DNA from 4 places in the Spinactinospora alkalitolerans genome. Region 1 is predicted to be linked to each of the others. Evidence: riboswitches for the same ligand, from Rfam matches in the RefSeq annotation. Region 1 holds a riboswitch; each other region holds the start of a gene.
What was found. Region 1 has a riboswitch for cobalamin ahead of HDA32_RS27040 (ribonucleoside-diphosphate reductase subunit alpha). Riboswitches for the same ligand answer to the same signal wherever they lie in the genome.
Positions count from the first base shown of each region.

Region 2: another riboswitch for cobalamin. It lies ahead of cobN (cobaltochelatase subunit CobN); the one in region 1 lies ahead of HDA32_RS27040 (ribonucleoside-diphosphate reductase subunit alpha).
Region 3: another riboswitch for cobalamin. It lies ahead of metE (5-methyltetrahydropteroyltriglutamate--homocysteine S-methyltransferase); the one in region 1 lies ahead of HDA32_RS27040 (ribonucleoside-diphosphate reductase subunit alpha).
Region 4: another riboswitch for cobalamin. It lies ahead of HDA32_RS06865 (VWA domain-containing protein); the one in region 1 lies ahead of HDA32_RS27040 (ribonucleoside-diphosphate reductase subunit alpha).

Region 1 is NZ_JACCCC010000001.1:6,047,351-6,049,542, reverse strand. It holds gene HDA32_RS27040 (ribonucleoside-diphosphate reductase subunit alpha) at 1-1,157, opposite strand, end outside; cobalamin riboswitch at 1,354-1,573, opposite strand; gene HDA32_RS27035 (HAD family hydrolase) at 1,660-2,192, shown strand, end outside.
Region 2 is NZ_JACCCC010000001.1:1,521,562-1,523,753, reverse strand. It holds gene cobN (cobaltochelatase subunit CobN) at 1-1,422, opposite strand, end outside; cobalamin riboswitch at 1,520-1,644, opposite strand; gene HDA32_RS06815 (hypothetical protein) at 1,734-2,066, shown strand; gene HDA32_RS06810 (hypothetical protein) at 2,151-2,192, shown strand, end outside.
Region 3 is NZ_JACCCC010000001.1:4,486,099-4,488,290, reverse strand. It holds gene HDA32_RS19895 (polysaccharide deacetylase family protein) at 1-536, opposite strand, end outside; cobalamin riboswitch at 1,056-1,283, shown strand; gene metE (5-methyltetrahydropteroyltriglutamate--homocysteine S-methyltransferase) at 1,463-2,192, shown strand, end outside.
Region 4 is NZ_JACCCC010000001.1:1,537,400-1,539,591, forward strand. It holds gene HDA32_RS06860 (amidase) at 1-697, opposite strand, end outside; cobalamin riboswitch at 917-1,101, shown strand; gene HDA32_RS06865 (VWA domain-containing protein) at 1,176-2,192, shown strand, end outside.

The sequences.
Region 1 (2,192 bases):
TTGCTCAGCTCACCCGCTTCCACCCATTCAGGCCGCACTTTGCCGTTGGCCGGCCATTCCAGGGTCCGGGTGTTCGACTGCTCCAGTTGAACGCCCTGAATGGCGCGGAACGGGTGCCCCGCGGTCACCTTCAGCGTCTCGATCGAATGCTTGATGTCCACTTCGACCATCGGATCGGTCTGGTCGTAGGCGAAAACCTCCGTTACCTCGCGGTAATGACCGCTCTTCCCCAAGACCAGATCGCCGATTCGCACGTCGCGGATCGCCTTGACGCCATCGGCCGTGTACACCGATGTCTCCGGCGCGAAGCACTGGTTCACCGCCACCGCGGTGTCGTTGGCGATCTTCAGGAACGGGACGACGCCCTGGCTCTGGCCGTTGGTGCCCTTGATGTGGGCGCCCATGCCGCGCACCGGGGTCCAGTCGTTGCCGAGGCCGCCGGAGTACTTCGACAGCAGCGCGTTGTTGCCGATGCCGTGGAAGATGCCCTGGAGGTCGTCCTCGACGGTGGTGAGGAAGCACGACGACAGTTGGGCGCGGCGGGTGCCGGAGTTGAACAGCGTCGGCGTGGAGCACATGAAGTCGAACGAGGACAGCAGCTCGTAGAACTCGATCGCGCGGGCCTCCCGGTCGTCCTCCTTGAGCGCCAGCCCCATGGCGACGCGCATGAAGAACGCCTGCGGCAGCTCGTAGCGGACGCCTCCGCTGTGCAGGAAGTAGCGGTCGTAGAGGGTCTGCAGGCCGAGGAAGGTGAAGTCCAGGTCGCGCTCGGGGCGCAGCGCGGCGCCGAGGCGGGCGAGGTCGAACGCCGCGAGCTCGGGGTCGAGCTGCTCCAGCTCGACGCCGCGGGCGACGTAGTCGGCGAGGTAGCCGGCGTAGCGGTCGGCCATGGCCGCCTGGTCGGCCTCGTCGAAACCGCCGGAGAGGAAGGTCAGCGCCTCGCGGCGCAGCTTGTCCAGGAGCAGGCGCGCGCTGGCGTAGGAGTAGTCGGGGTCGGCCTCGACGAACGCGCGCGCCGCCATGACCAGCGCGAGCTCCAGTTCGTCGGGGCGGATGCCCGGGTAGAGGTTGCGCCGCGCCTCGGCGATGACGGTCTCGGCCGAGGCGCCGTCCAGCCCCGCGCAGGCCTCCCCGACCACCAATCGGACCCGGTCCATCGGGTCCGAGGGGGGGAGGCGTCGCCGCCGAGGGGGCGACGTCGGTGTCGAGGGTCATGGTGGCTCCAACCAGGTAGACGAAAACCGGTTGGGGTTTCGAGGTCGGAGCGCACACGAACGGGGCGGGCTGCGACGGCCCACGCTGATCTACCGGGTTCGCGGCGGCCCACCCTCGAGGCCCCGTTGCGGTGCGCGCCGCGCGCGCACGCCGGTGGCAGGTCTTCGGACTCGCGGGCACCGGGCCCGTGGCCCGTCCTACCGGCCGTCGCTTCCCGGGCGCCATGGCGCGGCACCCAGTGCACAAGACGGCTTCCGTTCCCGCTCACCGCTGCGGGGCAGTCCCGGATTCGCACCGGGTTCCCTCTTGCCTCACCCGAACCTCTCACCCCGGGTGAACCACCAGCGGAAGGGATACTACATCTGGTGCCCACCACTCGCGACAACCTCAAGATATCGGCGTGCTGGTTCGGCTGGTGCCTCACGGAGGCGATAATGGGACGCGATGACGTTTCTGCATGTGTTCGACATGGACGGCACGCTGCTCAACGGGTCGACGGCGAGTCTTGAGGTGGCCGGGGTCCGCGGCACCGTCGCCGAGCTCACCGAGTTGGAGCAGCGGTTCGCCGGCGGGGTGATCGACACGCGGGGGTTCGCCCGCGAGATCCACAGCCTGTGGAGGGAGCTCACCGCGGCGCAGGTCGAGGAGGCGTTCCGGGCGAGCCCGTTCCTCACCGGCGTCGCCGATGTCTGCGCCGACATCCGCCGCCGCGGCGAGCGGTCCCTGGTGATCACGATGTCGCCGGACTTCTACGCCCGGCACCTGCTGGAGTTCGGCTTCGACGAGATCGTCGCGTCGCGCTTCCCGCCCCCTCCGTTCGCCGAACCGGTCGTGCCCGAGAACATCCTCACCCCCGCCGACAAAGTGCGGATCGTCGACGAGGTCCGCGGGCGCGAGGGCATCGGGCCGGAGCGGTGCGTCGCCTACGGGGACTCCATGAGTGACGCCCCGCTGTTCCGGCACCTGGAGCGCACCGT
Region 2 (2,192 bases), 4.5 Mb from region 1:
CTCGAACCAGCGGAGGTAGTCCGCCAGCGGGACCCGCGCCGAGGCCCGCGCGAGCTGCTCCTCGGTCAGCCACTCGACGTCGTGGCCGCCCGCGCCGATCAGCGCGTGGATCAGCGGGTCGCCGTCGTCGGCGCGGCGGTCCTCCTCCGGTCCCGGCACCCGCCACAGCGCGTCGTCGGGGCCGAGGTCGTAGCCGCGCGCCGCCAGCTCGCGGAGCAGCCGCACCGCCGAGGCCGGGGTGTCCAGGCCGACGGCGTTGCCGACGCGGGAGTGCTTGGTCGGGTAGGAGGACAGCACCACGGCCAGGCGGCGCTCGGCCGGCGGCACCGATCGCAGCCGGGCGTGGCGCACCGCGATGCCGGCCACCCGCGCGCTGCGCTCGGGGTCGGCGACGTAGACCGGGATGCCGCTGGCCGGGTCGGTCTCCTTGAACGAGAACGGCACGGTGATCAGCCGGCCGTCGAACTCGGGGATGGCCACCTGCATCCCGGCGTCCATCGGCGTCAGCGCGGCGTCGGAGGCCCGCCACTTCTCCCTGCCGGAGGTCAGCACCAGCCCCTGCAGGATCGGCATGTCCAGGGCTGCGAGCGCGCCGGCGTCCCAGGCGTCCTCGTCGCCGCCGCCGGCGTCGGCCGCCACCGCTCCGCGCTCCTGGTCGCGCTCGCCTCCGCCCTCGCTCCGCGGACGGCTCTCACCGAGTTCCCGCCACGCCTTCCGAGGACCGCCGCCCACTCCGCTCGCTCCTCGGCTCGCCGCTCCGCCCGCCGCCAGCACGGTCGTGATGATCGCATCGGCCCGGTCGAGCAGGGCGAACAGGTCCGGGGACGTCTCGCGCGACAGGCCCCGCAGCGAACCGGAGAACACCGGCAGCGCGTTGGCGCCCGCGGCCTCGACCGCATCGCACAGGGTGTCGATGAACGCGGTGTTGCCGGAGAGCTCGTGCGCGCGGTAGAAGACGACCGCCACCGTCGGGCGGTCCGTCCGCTGCGCGCGCTCACCGTGTACGCCGTGGTCGGGCATCTTCTCCGGCGCCTCGAACCCCTCGCCGGTGAGCAGCACGGTGTCGGAGAGGAACCGGGCGAGCTGGCGGAGGTTGCCGACCCCGCCCTCGCACAGGTAGGCGTGGGCGTCGGTGGCCACCCCCGAAGGGACGGTCGACAGCGCGACCAGCTCGGCGTCGGGTGCGGCCTCGCCGCCCAGCGCCACCAGCGGCACCCCGCTGCCGCGCAGCGCGTCGAGCCCGCGCGGCCACGCCTCGCGCCCGCCCAGCAGGCGCACCACCGCGACGTCGACCCCCTCCAGCAGGGCCGGGACCTCATCGGGATCGGTGCGCGCCGGGTTCGCGGTGCGGTAGCCGGCTTCGGCGGCGCTGGCGGCGAGCAATTCGGTGTCGGCCGTGGACAGCAGCAGGATCGTAGCCACGCGTGGTCCTTCTTCCGGTCGGGAACCGTCTTTTCGCGGTTCGTCGGGGCGGATCCGGCGGATCCGTCCCGGTCTCTCCCAGGTGCGCGACGGCGCGGAGTCTCCTGGCTCAGGCTTCTCGGCCGGCCCCGGCCTTCCCACCGGCGTGCGGCAGTGGCGTCGTGCGGGGCGGCTCCCCCTTCACAGTTGCGAAGACAGCCACGGATTCCCACCGTGTTCCTCAGCGCCGTCGCCCTCATCTTCGCAGAAGGGCGGGAGACAACAGGCCCACGCATCGGGCATTGTAGGACCGAACAGTCAAGGAGCCCCCCATGTCCGACAACGTTCACCCCACCACCGACACCCCGGCCGCAGACGCCGACCGCATCGAGGAGACGGCCCGCGCGATCGCGGCCAGGCTGGAGCGCAACGGCACCACCGCCTACCACTACGGCGGCGAGGACGACCGCGACGCCACCCGCGAGGCAGCCGAGCGCGCCGGGCGCATCCTCGACCGGCCCGTGTGCACCAGCATCGGCGAGGACCGCGTGTTCATCTGGCTGAAAGACTGGAGCCCCAGCCCGCCGGAGGAGGAACTGGGCAACGTCCGCCAGCGCGACCCCGCCGAGCGCGCGTTCCCGCCCCCCGGGGAACAGGGGTCCTGAAGGCGCGACCGAGCCGCTACCGGTCGCCGCCGGATCGGTCCCAAACGGTGCCGCGGGCCCTGCGGGTTTGGAAGAATCCTCGGCATGAGCCATTACCCCGACCCCCAGCAGGGCTCCGGCGACCCG
Region 3 (2,192 bases), 1.6 Mb from region 1:
TCCTTCAACCGCTCCTTCACCAGGCCGTCGAGCTCCTGGAGCTCCTCCTGCCCCGCGAGGAGCTCGGTGGAGAGGGCCGGGTGCTCGTTCGCGGCGTCGTACCAGTACGTGGAGTACCCGGTGCGCGGCCCCTCGGAGTCCTCCTCGTCCTGGGTGAGGCGCACGCCCACGACGTCGTCGCCGGCCGCGGTCAGGCCCCAGGAGATCGAGAGGTTCTTCGCCCCGGGGTTGGCCGCCTTGAAGTCGTCGGCCTCCCGGGCGGTGACCGCCCCCAGACGCTCGTTCAGCGGGTCGGCGTTGGGGACGGTGGGGTAGGCGATGTCGATCGCGACGCCGCCGTCCTCGGAGGACCTCTCCTCGCCGAGGCCGACCACGTGCTCGGGGTCGACGGCCGTGAGCTCCTCGGGCGCGCCGGTCGCCTTGGGGCGCTCCTCGGACCCGCCGCCCGAGGTCTGCTCGGCGTTCCCCTCCTCCGAGCACGCGCCGACCAACAGGACGGCCGCGACCGCGATGGCGGCGGCACCGAAGGCGCGCACGGCGCCGCGACCGCCGCGGACCCGGAGGGCGGCGCTGCCGGTGCTGTTCCTGATGCTGCTTGCCGCGGTGCTTCCGCAGGAGGACGGGTGGGGCTCGGGAGGGTTCTTCAAGGGGACGGCAGTCTTTCGCGTTCGTCAGATCATGAGGGGGCGACCCGTGTTTCGCGGGAGGGGAGCGGGGGGTCCGGCTCCGACCGGTCGGCACAGGTTCGCGGTGGTGTCGATCCGGCCCATCGAACGAGGGTATGACTTCGGCGGGGTGGGCAGGTACGCCCATACCGGTGACAGCACGCGCGGGGCCGGCCCATCAGCCGTTTTTCCGGCGCGGGTGACGAACACCCCAGGCTGCTGTGACGTGGGCCTTCTCCACCGCAGGAGGGGCCGGGTCTCCCGCTGCGCCGCACCGCCGCCGGATCATCGGGGCGCACGACCACATCCGGACAATCGCCGCCGGCCGGCATCGAGGCGCCGCGCCCGCGGACCCCCGGTGCCGGCCGGTGCCTGCGGAAGGGCTCGGCCTATACTGCCGATCGCGGTTGGTTCACGTGGGAGCCGCGGCCCCCACGTGTCGCAAGAGGGAACCCGGTGCGAATCCGGGACTGCCCCGCAGCGGTGAGCGGGAACGACAGCCGTCACGAGCACTGGGCGCCGAACGCGCCCGGGAAGCGACGGCCGGTAGGAGGCGCGGCGAAACGCCGCCGCGCCGCGCCCGCGAGTCCGAAGACCTGCCACCGCCCGCGGACGCAGCGCGCGCCCGCGGTGGTCCGCGGCCCCGAGGGAGGGCCGGGTGACGGCGGGTGCGGCGCGTCCCACGCCCTGCCCGCGCGCCCGCCCCCTCCTCGGCGGCCGGACCTCATGGCTGCTCGACGAGGGGAAGAAAAGCTGATGAGAACCCGTGCCCGCACTTCAGCGGGGGGCGGTGCCCGATGACGACGACCGTTCTGGGCTACCCCCGCATCGGGGCCGACCGAGAGCTCAAGCGCGCCACCGAGTCCTTCTGGGCCGGCGGCATCGACGCGCCGGCCCTGGACGCGGTCGGCGCCCGGCTGCGCCGCACCGTCTGGGAGGCGCTGCGCGACGCCGGGATCGCGCACATCCCGTCCAACACGTTCTCCTACTACGACCACGTCCTGGACACCGCCGTCCTGTTCGACGCGGTCCCACCGAGATTCGCCGGGGTCGCCGCCGGGCGCGACGGCCGCGAGGCCGAACTGGCGCGCTACTTCGCCATGGCCCGGGGCGCCGACGACGTCCCGCCGCTGGAGATGACGAAGTGGTTCGACACCAACTACCACTACCTGGTGCCCGAGCTCTCGCCGGCCACCCGGCCGCGCCTGGCCGGGCGCAAACCGCTCTCGGAGTACTGCCAGGCGCGAGGGCTGGGCATGGAGACCAGGCCGGTGCTGGTCGGCCCGCTCACCTTCCTGCTGCTGGCCAAGCCGGCCGCTGACGCACCGCCGGGGTGGCGGCCCCTGGAGCTCCTGGACGACCTGCTCGCCTGCTACGCCGCCCTGCTCGACGAGCTCGGCGCCGCCGGAGCGGGCTGGGTCCAGCTCGACGAGCCGATCCTGGCCACCGATGCGGGGCGGGCCGCACTGCCCGAACTGGAACGCGCCTACGCCCGGCTCGGCCGCGTCGCCGGACGGCCCCGACTGC
Region 4 (2,192 bases), 4.5 Mb from region 1:
CCAGCACCGACAGCAGCAGGGCGGCGTCGGCGGTGTCGCGCGCCAGCGGGCCCTGCACCGACAGCGTGGACCAGCCCAGCGGGGCCGGATGGGTGGGCACTCGCCCGGGGGTGGGGCGCAGGCCTACGACGTTGTTGAAGGAGGCGGGGTTGCGCAGGGAGCCGCCCATGTCGGAGCCGTCGGCGAGCGGGTGCATCCCCGCGGCGAGCGCGGCGGCGGCCCCGCCGCTGCTGCCGCCGGCCGACTTGGCGGTGTCGTAGGGGTTGCGGGTGGTCCCGAAGATCGGGTTGAAGGTGTGCGATCCGGCCGCGAACTCCGGCACGTTGGTCTTGCCGATCGTGATGGCCCCCGCGGCGCGCATCCGCTCCACGATCAGCTCGTCGCGTTCGGGCACGTGGTCGGCGAAGACCGGCGAGCCGAACGTGGTGCGCACGCCCGCGGTCTCGTGGGTGTCCTTGTGCGCGATCGGCAGGCCGTGCAGCGGGCCGACCCCGGCGCCGGAGGCCAGGCGCTCGTCGGCGGCGGCGGCCTCGGCCATCGCCCGCTCCGCGCACACCGTCACCACCGCGTTGACCGCGGGGTTGACCGCCGCGATCCGGTCCAGGTGCGCCCCGACCACCTCGCGGGCCGACACCTCCCGGGCGCGCAGCATCCGCGCCAGCTCCCGGGCCGAGCGGTAGGTGATCTCCTCGTGCATGGGCGCTCCTGCAGGTGCGATCGGGCGGTCCGCATTCCATGACAGCCGGACCGGCTCGACCCGGACCAGGGGGTATCTTGCCGATTCCCGCGGCCCGGTTGGGCAACTCTCGTCCATCTCCATGGTTCCAGGGCAAGGTACCGACCGAAGGGAGGTACGGACAGGAGGCCGTCCTCGCTCACAGGTATCGGCGAGTCCACCCGGGCGGGCGGCCCGTCCCGACCGGTGTGTCATGCTGGGACGCGGTGCCCATGGCAGGAACCCGGTGCGAATCCGGGACGGTCCCGCCACTGTGACCAGGGAGTGAACCCGCGATCAGCGCCACTGCCGGCGACGCCGGTGGGAAGGCCGCGGAGGAGCGGCGATCTGGGAGCCAGGAGACTGCCCGGCACCGCGACCCAACCGTACGGGCGTGGAGACCCGGAAGGAAAGGACCCCCGTGAGCGCTGTCCGCTACCCCTTCAGTGCGGTCGTCGGGATGGCCGACCTCAAGCTCGCGCTGCTGCTCAACGCCGTCTCGCCCGCCGTCGGCGGCGTGCTGGTGCGCGGCGAGAAGGGCACCGCGAAGTCGACCGTCGTGCGCGCGCTGGCTGCGCTGCTGCCCGACCTGGCCGCCGTCACCGGATGCCGGTTCGCCTGCGACCCCGCGGCTCCCGATCCCGAGTGCCCGGACGGCCCGCATCCGGCGGAGGCGGACGGAACGGCCGCGGCGCGGACCCGCCCGGCCCGGCTCGTGGAGCTGCCGGTGGGCGCGAGCGAGGACCGGCTCGTCGGCTCCCTCGACATCGAGCGGGCCCTCACCGAAGGCGTGAAGGCGTTCGAACCGGGCCTGCTCGCCGCGGCGCACCGGGGCGTGCTCTACGTCGACGAGGTCAACCTGCTGCACGACCACCTCGTGGACTTGCTGCTCGACGCCGCGGCCATGGGCACCTCCCACGTCGAGCGCGAGGGTGTCTCGGTGCGGCACGCCGCCCGCTTCCTGCTGGTCGGGACGATGAACCCGGAGGAGGGCGAGCTGCGCCCGCAGCTGCTCGACCGGTTCGGCCTGACCGTCGAGGTCGCGGCGACCCGCGACCCCGCCGAGCGCGCCGAGGTGGTGCGCCGGCGCCTGGCCTTCGAAGCCGACCCCGAGGCGTTCGCCGCCGCCCGCGCCGAGGAGGAGGCCGAGCTCGCCCGGCACATCCGCCGGGCGCGCGAGCGGCTGCCCGGCGTCGTGCTCACCGACACCGCCCTGCGCCAGGTCACCGCCGTGTGCGCCGCCTTCGAGGTGGACGGGTTGCGCGCCGACCTGGTGACCGCCCGCGCCGCCATGGCGCTCGCGGCGTGGCGCGACCACGCCGAGGTCACCGCCGACGACGTGCGCGACGCCGCCCGCCTCGCGCTGCCGCACCGGCGCCGCCGCGACCCCTTCGACGCTCCTGACCTCGACGAGGACCGACTGCGGGAGGCGCTGGACCAGGCGGGTGATGCGGACCCAAAAGGCCCTGAGGACGAC